Regions from separate parts of the Kitasatospora sp. NPDC056651 genome, predicted to be linked through region 2. Evidence: riboswitches for the same ligand, from Rfam matches in the RefSeq annotation. Region 2 holds a riboswitch; the other holds the start of a gene.

Region 1 (5,786 bases), on a different contig from region 2:
CGCGAGGTGTTCTGCCTGATCGGCCCGTCCGGCTCCGGCAAGTCGACCTTCCTGCGGTGCATCAACCACCTGGAGAAGATCAACGCCGGCCGCCTCTGGGTGGACGGCGAGCTGGTCGGCTACCAGCAGCGGGGCGACCGGCTGTACGAGCTCAGGGACCGCGAGGTCGCCGTCAAGCGGCGCGACATCGGCATGGTCTTCCAACGCTTCAACCTGTTCCCGCACATGACCGCCATCGAGAACGTGATGGAGGCCCCGGTCCAGGTCAAGGGCGAGAGCAGGGCCGAGGCCCGCGAGCACGGCATGGCCCTGCTCCAGCGGGTGGGCCTCGCCGACAAGGCGAAGAACTACCCCTCGCAGCTCTCCGGCGGCCAGCAGCAGCGCGTGGCGATCGCCCGCGCGCTGGCCATGAAGCCCAAGCTGATGCTCTTCGACGAGCCGACCTCCGCGCTGGACCCGGAGCTGGTCGGCGACGTCCTCGACGTCATGCGCGGCCTCGCCGAGGAGGGCATGACCATGGTGGTCGTCACCCACGAGATGGGCTTCGCCCGCGAGGTCGGCGACGCGCTGGTGTTCATGGACGGCGGCGTGGTGGTCGAGTCCGGCACCCCCCGCGAGGTGCTCACCAACCCCCAGCACGAGCGCACCAGGGCCTTCCTGTCCAAGGTGCTCTGAGAGCCCCACCGTCGGCGCCCGGCAGGCCTGACCTGCCGGGCCCGACGTTTTCTCCGCCCAGGTAATAGGCTGGAGGCTGTCAGCCTGTTACCGAACCTGGAAGGACCCCTGTGGAGCTCGCCGCGTACGCCGATCTCGCCGTTCGGCTGGTGAACACCGAGGAGCCCGAGCGCGGCACCGACACGCTGACCTCGGTCGAGGCGGTGCGCGGACTGTTCTCCGACTCCTCGCGGGCCGCCGCGCTCGCCGACGAGTCCGACCTGCCCCGGCTGCGGGCGGTGCGCACCAGGCTGCGCGGGGTCTTCGAGGCCGCCGCCGAGGGGGACGAGATCCGCGGCGTCGACCTGCTGAACAGCCTGCTGATGGAGTACCCGGTCAGCCCGCTGATCTCCGGGCACGACTACCTGGACGACGCCGGACGGCCCCGCTGGCACCTGCACCTGGCCGACAACTCCGCCACCGCCACCGCGCACTTCAGTGCGGTCGCCTGCATGGGCCTGGCCGTCCACCTGACCGAACTCGGCGCCGACCGGCTCGGCATCTGCCAGGCCGCGCCCTGCCGCAACGCCTACCTGGACACCTCGACCAACCGCTCCCGCCGCTACTGCTCGGACCGCTGCGCGACCCGCGCCAACGTCGCCGCCTACCGGGCCCGCAAGCGCCAGGAGGCGGAGGCCGCGGCCCGCGCCTAGCCCGCGCCCAGGTCCTGTCCGGGTCGAGATGCCCTACGGCGTGTCGGCCGCGTCGACCCAGGCGCCCAGCCGGCGGGCCAGGCCCGGCACCCGGGCCAGTCGCGGGGTGAGCAGCAGCCGTTCCAGCCGGCGGCCCGGCGCCAGCCAGGCCGGGCTCGGACGCAGCCGCAGCAGCGCCCGGCCGAGCACCAGCTCGTCCGGGACCGCACCGTAGCTGCGGCTGTCGCTGTCCACCGGACGGTTGTCGGAGAGCAGCCACCAACCCCTGGCCCGGCGCTCCGCGGCCCGCTTCACCACCAGCAGGTCCTGCTGGAAGGGGTGCCGGAAGACCACCACCGCGCCCGGCCGGATCGGTGCGCCGTAGCGGACCAGCAGCTGGTCGCCCTCGCGCAGGGTCGGCACCATCGACGGCCCCGCCACGTCGACCAGCCCGAACGGCAGCACGCCACCCGGTTCACCGTCCTCCGGTCGCGTGCTCCGCGCCACGACTCCTCCTCCGATCGGCCCGCCCCCAGTCTGCCGTACGGACCGTCATCTGTTCGATGCCCGAATTGGCACGGTTCCGGGTCCGCCTTTGGCCCTGGGCCCACCGCCCGATCGCGAAACCGGGAGGGCGGAAGGGTAATCTCAGGCGCGGGAAGACGATCTAAGGAAGGACTCCCATGTTCTCTCGTCTGTTTGCACCGCGCGCCACCGCCCACGCCCACTGCGACCTGCCCTGCGGCGTGTACGACCCGGCGCAGGCCAAGCTGGAGGCCGAGTCCGTCAAGGCCACCCAGGAGAAGTACCAGGCCAACGAGGACCCGCACTTCCGCGCCCGCGCCATCATCATCAAGGAGCAGCGCGCCGAGGCCGTCAAGCACCACATCTCGGTGCTGTGGAGCGACTACTTCAAGGCCCCGCACTTCGAGAAGTACCCGCAGCTGCACCAGCTGATCAACGACACCCTGAAGGCCGCCTCGGCCGCCAAGGCGTCCACCGACCCGGCCACCGGCCAGGCCCTGCTGGACCTGATCGCCGAGGTCGACAAGATCTTCTGGGAGACCAAGCAGGCCTGAGCCTGACGCGTCGCCACCCGGCCGCCCCCGTCCGCACCGTCGGACGGGGGCGGTCGTGCGTTCACGTCCGACCCGCCCTCGGTAAGGGTCGCTTGGCCTGAGCGGCTGTTATGCTGCCAAGGCGTCCGAGGGGGAAGTCCGGTGTGAATCCGGCGCTGACCCGCAACGGTGAGCACGGCCCGTACCAGCCCGGACGGCCGTGCCAGCCCGATCGCCCCCGGCCGCTCGACCTCCCGACAACTCGCCGCGGACTGCGAGGGGAACGGCGCCCCGGCACCCCCGCGGTCCGCGCCCGCCCCGGCGCACCCACGGCCCGAGGCAAGGCGCCACCCGTGAACCGCGCACCCGTGAACCGTGCAGCCGGCCCGCCCACCCGTCGAATACCCGTCGCCCCGCTCGCCGCCGGCCTCGCCGCCGCGCTGCTGCTCTCGCTGGTCTGCGGGGTCGCCCTCGGCTCCTCCGGGATCGGCCTGTCCCGCGTCCTGCGGCTGCTCGGCGCCGGGCTCACCGGCGGCCGGCTGGACGCGGACGAGGCCGCCGCCTACGCGATCGTCTGGGAGATCCGGCTGCCGCGCACCGTCCTGGCCGCGGTGGTCGGCGCCGGGCTGGCCGCCTGCGGGACCGCCGTCCAGGCCCTGGTGCGCAACTCCCTGGCCGACCCCTTCGTGCTCGGCATCTCCTCCGGCGCGGCCGTCGGCGCCAACGCCGTCCTGCTGTTCGGCGCCTTCGCCTCGCTCGGGGTCTGGGCGATCTCCGCCTCCGCCTTCGGCTCCGCGCTCGTCGCCATGACCCTGGTCTACCTCGCCGCCCGCACCGCGTACGGGCTCACCCCGCTGCGCCTGGTGCTCACCGGCACCGCCCTGTCCTACGGCTTCTCCGCCGCCACCACCCTGATGGTCTTCGCCGCCGACCGCGGCGAGGCCGCCCGGGACGCCATGATGTGGCTGCTCGGCAGCCTCGGCGGCGCCACCTGGGGCTCGGTGCCGATCGCCGCCGCCACCGTGCTGGCCGGCCTCGCCTACCTGGGCTGCGCCGCCGGCCGGCTGGACGCGCTCGCCATGGGCGACGAGACCTCCGCCTCGCTCGGCGTGGACCCGGACCGGCTGCGCCGCGAGCTGTTCGTGGTGACCGCCGCCGTGACCGGCACCGTGGTCGCGGTCAGCGGGGCGATCGGCTTCGTCGGGCTGCTGATGCCGCACCTGGCGCGGATGCTGGTCGGCGCCGGGCACCGCCGGGTGCTGGTGATCGCACCGCTCGCCGGGGCCCTGCTGCTGGTCTGGGTGGACATCGCCTCGCGCACCCTGCTGGCGCCCGCCGAACTGCCCGTCGGGGTGTTCACCGCGGTGCTCGGCGTGCCCGCCTTCCTGCTGATGATGCGCCGCCGCGGCCAGGCCTTCGGAGCCGCCCGATGAACCGGCTGAACGGGATGAACCGGATGACCGACCCGACCGGGGCCCGGGGCCCGGGCGAGGACCTCGCCGTCGACGCCGTCTCGGTGGAGCTGGCCGGCACCCGGCTGGTCCACGAGGTGAGCCTGGACGCCGCCGCCGGCCGGGTGGTCGGACTGGTCGGACCGAACGGCAGCGGCAAGTCGACCCTGCTGCGCTGCGTCTACCGGGTGCTCAAGCCGGCCGGCGGCGCGGTCCGGCTGGCCGGCGACGACCTGCACGCGCTCACCGCCCGCGAGACGGCCCGGCGGGTGGCCGCGCTGACCCAGGAGCACTCCGCCGAGTTCGACTTCACGGTCGCCGAAGTGGTCGCCATGGGCCGGCTGCCGCACCGCCGCGGCTTCGGCGCCCCGGCCGACGGCGACGAGGAGCGCTGCGCCGAGGCCCTGCGCAAGGTCCGCGCCGGGCACCTCGCCGAACGGGGCTTCCTGAGCCTGTCCGGCGGCGAGAAGCAGCGGGTGCTGTTCGCCCGCGCGCTGGTCCAGGAGCCACGGCTGCTGGTGCTGGACGAACCCACCAACCACCTCGACATCGCGCACCAGCTGGAGGTGCTGGCCCTCGCCCGCGAGGCCGGACCGACGGTGGTCACCGCGCTGCACGACCTCAACCTGGCGGCGAGCCACTGCGACCTCCTGTACGTGCTGCGGGCCGGCCGGATCGTCGCCTCCGGCCCGCCCCACGAGGTGCTCCGGCCCGCCCTGCTGGCCGAGGTGTTCGGCGTCCGCGCCACCCCGGTGCGGCACCCGGAGACCGGCGCCCTCCAGCTGCTGTTCGACCGCCTCGCCCCCTCCGCCTGACCAGCCCCCCGAAGGAACCACCGTGCGCACCAAGGCCGTTGCCGCCACCGCCCTGCTCACCCTCGGACTCACCGCCTGCGGCGCCGAGATCGCCCCCGAGGAGGCCGCCGCCGGCTCCGCCCACTACCCGGTGACGGTGGAGAACTGCGGCGAGAAGCTCACCTTCGACCACAAGCCCGCCCGGGTGGTCACCAACGACGTCAACATCACCGAGCTGATGCTCTCGCTCGGCCTCGCCGACCGGATGGCCGGCTACGTGATGCCCGACGACAAGGGGAAGATCGACGCGGTGGCCTGGAAGGACGGCTACCAGCAGACCACCTGGCTCTCCAAGAAGGTGCTCACCAAGGAGATCGCGCTGGACGCCAAGGCCGACCTGGTCTTCGCCGGCTGGCACTACGGCTTCGTCGAGGGCACCGGCGTCACCCCGCAGGCGTTCAAGGCGCTCGGGGTCGACTCGTACGTGCTCAGCGAGTCCTGCCGCAGCGGCAAGGGCGCCGAGCGCGGCGTGATGGACCCGCTGGAGGCGCTCTACACCGACCTGGCCAACCTCGGCGAGATCTTCGACGTCAAGGACCGCTCCGACAAGCTGATCGCCGACTTCAAGGCGCGGATCGCCGCCGTCCCGCGGCCCGAGCGCCACCCGTCCGTCTTCCTGTACGACAGCGGGCAGGACAAGCCGTACACCGCCGGGAAGTTCGCCGCCGCGAACGAGATCATCACCCGGGCCGGCGGCGGCAACATCATGGGCGACCGGGCCGACACCTGGTTCACGGCCGGCTGGGAGAGCGTGGTGCGGCTCGATCCGGAGGTGATCGTGATCAACGACTACGCGACCCCCCGCGCCGAGGAGAAGCGCCGGTTCCTCAAGTCCTTCCCGCCGCTGGCCGACGTCGCCGCGGTCAGGAACGACCGGATCTTCGTCATGGACTACGTCGACCTGGTGGAGAGCCCGCGCAACCCGGCCGCGATCGGCGCGCTGGCCGAGTACCTGCGCACCGTGCCGGCCCGCTGACCGACCGCCGACCGCGCTCCTCCGACCGGACGGCCGGGCGTACGCTCAAGGTACGGACCGACGGAACCCGACCGGAGGAGCGAGATCATGACCACCGTGGC
Region 2 (5,786 bases):
CGTATGACCTGCGCATGCCACTTCGGATACTCCGGTTGCCCGGAATGCTCGATCGGTCACGGTGCGTAGGGGTGGGGGCGTCAGTGGCGGACACATTTTTATCCCTGGCGACAGGGTGGTTTACGTCCGGGAAATCCGCTCCGGCGACTTCCGCCGGGACTGTCCAGCCCGAATCCGGACGGATGCCGGACGGACCGGGGGGTTCTCCCCGCGCGAGAAGTCGGCGGGTCCGACTTCTCGTGTCCGCCGGACGGAATGGGGAAACGTTCACGCACGGACGGGGGGAAGCCCGCCGGAATAGCCGGCGGGGCCCGGTCGACAACCGCCCGCACCACCGGGGGGCCGGACATCTCCTAAAGCAGCGGCGTGAGCCAGCGGCGGAGGAGTTCGGTGTAGCGATCGGGGGCGGTGTTCCAGAGGGTGGCGTGGTCGGCGCCGGGAAAGGGCTGGAGGCTCACCACGTCGTGGCGGACGGCCGCCAGTTTCTCGGCGGTGCGGAAGGGCGCGATCCGGTCCTCCGGGCTGTGCAGCAGAAGAGTGGGGACACGCAGGTCGGTGCCGTCGGCGACACGGCCGAAGTCGGCGAGGTCGACGCCGGTGCGCCCTTCGGCCGCGAGGGCGCCGAGCTCGGCGGCGACGCCCCGGAAGCCGGCCCGGGCGGCGTCCCGGCGGGCCGAGGCCGGGAGGTCGAGCACCGGGGAGTCGAGGACCAGGCCGCGGACGGCGTGCGACCAGGCCGAGCGGGCCGCCGTCTGGAGGACCATGGTGGCCCCGAGGGACCAGCCGTAGAGGATCACCTTGCCCGCGCCGTTGTCCAGCGCCAGCCGTACCGCCGACTCGATGTCGCGCCACTCGGTCTCGCCGAAGTGGCTCAGCCCGTCCGGGGAGGCGGGGGCGCCCCGGTCGCCGCGGTAGGTGACGGAGAGGACGGGCAGGCCGAGCCGGTGGAGGACGGGGAGCACCGGGAGGGTCTGCCCGCGGTCGGCCTCGGGACCGTGCACCAGGATCACCCAGGTGCCGCGCTTGCCGTCGATCCGCCAGGCGGGCAGGGCACCGAGCTCGCCGTCGGCGGTGGTGTCGGTGAAGGCGAGGCCGAGCGCCTCGGTCGGGTCGCCGAGCAGGACCCGGGGCGTGAAGCGGACCTCGGTGCCCGGGGTGAGGGTGCCGCGGTCGGCGCGGACCAGCCGACGGGTGACGCCCTGTTCGTCGCTGTGCAGGACCTCCTCGACGACCGCGTGTCCGCCGTCCCCCCACTCGACCGCCCAGCGGCCGCGGCGCAGGCTCTCCGGGCCGCGCGTGAAGGTGATCCGGCCGGGAGCCAGGTTCCGGACCAGGACCGGTCCGGACTCCCGGAGGGCGGTCGCCGGACGGACCATCCGTTCGGAGGCCCGACGACCGACCACCAGCACGGCTGCCCCGACCGCGGCGGCCGCCACGACGGCGGCGGTTCCCCAACGCATCTCGCTCCCCTGTTCTCTTGCTCCGCTCCGTCGCTCACGGATCTCTCGCTAGCGCGCCCACGGATCTGTCGCTCACGCACCGGACGGTGTTCGTGCACCAGTTCACCGGCGCACCGCCCACCCGGCCACCGGACTGAGCCGTTCGGGTCACCCGGGCGCGGCCCCGCGGTGCCGGGAGGAGACGGGACGTGCCGGGAGAAGCCGGGAGGAGACGACGGGTGTAGTGGCGGCGATCCCACGGGTCGTCAGCCGGGCCCGCTTGTGACCAACCCCTCCGTGACCTCGGTTGACTCCCGGTTCGGGCCCGTGATGGGATCCTGAGGCCATACGGAGGCATGGAGAGGAAGCCGGTGGAAGTCCGGCGCGGTCCCGCCACTGTCACCGGGGAGCACGCTCGGAACATCGCCACGGCGGGCCGTCGACGGCCGCTGGAAGGCTCCGAGGGTGCGTCCGACCCGGAAGCCAGGAGACTCTCGCCCCCGTCACGTCGATCCAGGGCGCGGACCCTGAGTGAGGACACGCACGCGATGCAGGCTGCCCCGCCCTGCCGGACCCCGAGCTGCCTTCCGCCGTGCGGCCGATGACCCCTGCGACGCCGCGCGCGTCCACGACGCGCCCGCTGACCCGCGCCGTCGCCTTCGCGCTCGGTGCCGTCGCGGGCTACGCCGCCGACGCCCGCTTCGGCGACCCGCGCCGGGGCCACCCGGTGGCCGCCTTCGGCGACGCCGCGACCCGGCTGGAGCGGCGGCTGTGGCGTGACGACCGCACCGCCGGCGCCGGGTACACGGCGCTGTGCGTGGGCGCGGTCGCGACGGGCGCGCTCGCGCTGGACCGTACGGTGGGCCGGCGCCCGCTGGGCCGGGCGGCGCTGGCGGCGGCCGCGACCTGGACGGTGCTCGGCGGCACCTCGCTGACCCGGGAGGCGCGCGCCATCGGCCGCTCGCTGGCCGCGGACGATCTCGCGGCCGCCCGGGAACGGCTGCCGCACCTGTGCGGGCGGGACCCGAGCGCGCTGGACGGACAGCAGATCGCCCGGGCGGTGGTCGAGTCGGTGGCCGAGAACACCGCCGACGCCGTGGTGAACGCGCTGACCTGGGGCGCCCTGGCCGGCACCCCCGGCCTGCTGGCCTTCCGCGCCGTGAACACCCTGGACGCCATGGTCGGCCACCGTTCGCCGCGCTACGCCCGCTTCGGCTGGGCCTCGGCCCGGCTGGACGACCTGGCGGGCTGGCCTGGCGCCCGGCTGACGGCGCTGCTGACGGTGGCCGCCGCGCCCGAGCCCCGGACGGCCTGGCGGGTCTGGCGCCGGGACGGCTCCGCACACCCGAGCCCGAACGCGGGCCAGGCGGAGGCGGCGTTCGCCGGCGCGGTGGGCGTCCGGCTGGGCGGGACCCTCCGGTACGGCGAGCGGGAGGAGCACCGGCCGGTCCTGGGCGCGGAGCTGCGGCCGGTGACGGCGGACGACATCGAGCGCGCCTGCGCGCTCTCCCGGCGGGTGGGCGCACTGGCGCTGGGTACCACGGTCGCGGGGCACGTGCTGCTGCGCGCGCTCCTGGCGAAGAGGGGAAGGGCATGACGAACGCGCTGCTGGTCGCGGGGACGACCTCGGACGCGGGCAAGAGCGTGGTGACGGCCGGGATCTGCCGTTGGCTCGCCCGCCAGGGCGTGCGGGTCGCGCCGTTCAAGGCGCAGAACATGTCGCTCAACTCCTTCGTCACCGCCGACGGCGCGGAGATCGGCCGCGCCCAGGCGATGCAGGCGCAGGCCGCCCGGGTGGAGCCGGAGGCGGCGATGAACCCGGTGCTGCTCAAGCCGGGCGCGGACGGCCGCAGCCAGGTGGTGCTGCTGGGCAGGCCGGTCGCCGAGGTGGGCGCGCTGGACTACCGCGAGCGCAAGCCCGTCCTGCTGGAGCGTGCCCTGGAGTGCCTGGTCGACCTGCGCCGGCGCTTCGACGTGGTGGTCTGCGAGGGCGCGGGCTCGCCGGCCGAGATCAACCTGCGCGACCGCGACATCGCCAACATGGGCCTGGCCACCGCCGCCGACCTGCCGGTGGTGGTGGTCGGGGACATCGACCGCGGCGGGGTCTTCGCGGCGATGTACGGGACGCTGGCGCTGCTGTCCGCCGAGGACCAGCGGCACGTGGCGGGCTGGTTCGTCAACAAGTTCCGCGGCGACGCGCGGCTGCTCGCCCCCGGACTGGAGATGCTGCACGAGCTGACCGGCCGTCCGGTGCTGGGCACGCTGCCGATGCTGCCCGGGCTCTGGCTGGACGCCGAGGACTCGCTGGACCTGTCCACCGTGGTCGACCGGACGGACGGTCGCGGGCCGCTCGGCGCGGACGTGCTGCGGGTGACGGTGGTGCGCTTCCCGAGGCTGTCCAACTTCACCGACCTGGACGCGCTCGCCCAGGAGCCCGGCGTGCTGGTGCGCTGGGCGACCAGGCCGGAGGAGCTGGCCGACGCCGACCTGGTGGTGCTGCCCGGCACCCGGGCCACCGTCGCGGACCTCGCCTGGCTGCGCGAGCGCGGCCTGGAGCCGGCCCTGAAGGCGCGGGCGGCGGCCGGGCTGCCGATCCTCGGCGTCTGCGGCGGCTACCAGATGCTGGCGCACTCGATCGTGGACGAGGTCGAGTCGAAGGCGGGTGCGGTCGAGGGGCTCGCACTGCTGCCGACCCGGGTCCGCTTCGGTGTGGAGAAGGTGCTGGCCCGGCCGGTCGGCGAGGCGTTCGGGCAGCGCGTCGAGGGCTACGAGATCCACCACGGGGTGGTGGCGGTGGACGGTGGCGAGGGGTTCTTCTCCGACGGTGCGGGGCGGAACCTGGACGGCTGCCGGCTGGGCTCGGTGTGGGGCACCACCTGGCACGGCGCGCTGGAGAACGACGGGTTCCGGCGCGAACTGCTGCGCCAGGTGGCCGAGTCGGCCGGGCGGGCGTTCGTCCCCGCGCCGGACACCTCCTTCGCCGCCGCGCGCGAGGCCCGGCTGGACCGGCTGGGCGACCTGATCGCGGAGCACGCCGACACCGACGCGCTGTGGAAGCTGATCGAGGGCGGGGTGCCGGCGGCCGGATCGCTGCCGTTCGTCCCGCCCGGGACCGCTGGGAGTGACGCATGAGCCGGGTTCGGCCGCAGGACCGGATACGACCGCAGGACCGGACACGACAGGAGTGGGGTACGGCATGAGTGACGTCCGCTATCCGTTCACCGCGGTCGTCGGCATGGCCGACCTGCGGCTCGGACTGCTGCTGAACGCGGTCTCCCCGGCCGTGGGCGGCGTGCTGGTGCGCGGCGAGAAGGGCACCGCGAAGTCGACCATGGTGCGCGCGCTGGCCGGGCTGCTGCCGGACATCGCCGCGGTCGACGGCTGCCGCTTCGCCTGCGACCCGGCCGCGCCCGACCCGCAGTGCCCGGACGGGCCGCACGACGCCCCCGCCGGCCACGAACGGCCGTCCCAGCTGGTCGAGTTGCCGGTCGGCGTGGCCGAGGACCGGATCGTCGGCTCGCTCGACCTGGAGCGGGCGCTGGCCGAGGGCGTCAAGGCGTACGAGCCCGGACTGCTCGCCAAGGCGCACCGCGGCGTGCTCTACATCGACGAGGTGAACCTGCTCCAGGACCACGTGGTGGACCTGCTGCTGGACGCCGCCGCGATGGGCCGTTCCTACGTCGAGCGCGAGGGCGTGTCGGTGCGGCACGCGGCCCGGTTCCTGCTGGTCGGCACGATGAACCCGGAGGAGGGCGAGCTGCGGCCGCAGCTGCTCGACCGGTTCGGCCTGACCGTCGAGATCGCCGCCACCCGGGACCCGGCCGAGCGCGCCGAGGTGGTCCGGCGCCGGCTCGCGTACGACGCGGACCCGGCGTCGTTCACCGCCCGGTTCGCGCGGGACGAGCGGGCTCTTGCCGAACGCATCACCGCCGCGCGCGAGTTGCTTCCAGCGGTCGAGCTGACGGAGGTGGCGCTGCGTCAGATCACCGCCGTGTGCGCCGCGTTCGAGGTGGACGGGCTGCGCGCGGACATCGTGATGGCCCGCACGGCCGTCGCGCTGGCCGCCTGGGACGGGCGCGCCGAGGTGCGGGAGGAGGACGTCCGCAAGGCCGCCCAGCTGGCGCTGCCGCACCGGCGCCGCCGCAACCCCTTCGACGCGCCGGGACTGGACGAGGAGCAGCTGGACCGGACGCTGGAGGAGCACGCACGGCAGGACGACCCGGAGCCCGAGGGCGACGGGCCCGGCCCGGACGGCGACGGCGACGGCGGCCCGGACGGCGACGGGCCCGACGGCGGCCCCGACGGCGGCGGCCCGGACGGCGGCGGCGCACCCGAGCCGTCCGACGG

What was found. Region 2 has a riboswitch for cobalamin ahead of ACFRAR_RS03685 (cobalamin biosynthesis protein). Riboswitches for the same ligand answer to the same signal wherever they lie in the genome.
Region 1: another riboswitch for cobalamin. It lies ahead of ACFRAR_RS21400 (FecCD family ABC transporter permease); the one in region 2 lies ahead of ACFRAR_RS03685 (cobalamin biosynthesis protein).

What each region holds. Positions count from the first base shown of each region.
Region 1 is NZ_JBHTWX010000054.1:11,268-17,053, forward strand. Features, by position in the region: gene ACFRAR_RS21380 (amino acid ABC transporter ATP-binding protein) at 1-675, shown strand, start outside; gene ACFRAR_RS21385 (CGNR zinc finger domain-containing protein) at 786-1,367, shown strand; gene sodX (nickel-type superoxide dismutase maturation protease) at 1,401-1,853, opposite strand; gene sodN (superoxide dismutase, Ni) at 2,030-2,425, shown strand; cobalamin riboswitch at 2,514-2,663, shown strand; gene ACFRAR_RS21400 (FecCD family ABC transporter permease) at 2,773-3,837, shown strand; gene ACFRAR_RS21405 (ABC transporter ATP-binding protein) at 3,861-4,670, shown strand; gene ACFRAR_RS21410 (ABC transporter substrate-binding protein) at 4,693-5,685, shown strand; gene ACFRAR_RS21415 (nuclear transport factor 2 family protein) at 5,773-5,786, shown strand, end outside.
Region 2 is NZ_JBHTWX010000004.1:76,765-82,550, forward strand. Features, by position in the region: gene ACFRAR_RS03680 (alpha/beta hydrolase family protein) at 354-1,460, opposite strand; cobalamin riboswitch at 1,800-1,933, shown strand; gene ACFRAR_RS03685 (cobalamin biosynthesis protein) at 2,041-3,036, shown strand; gene ACFRAR_RS03690 (cobyric acid synthase) at 3,033-4,571, shown strand; gene ACFRAR_RS03695 (putative cobaltochelatase) at 4,636-5,786, shown strand, end outside.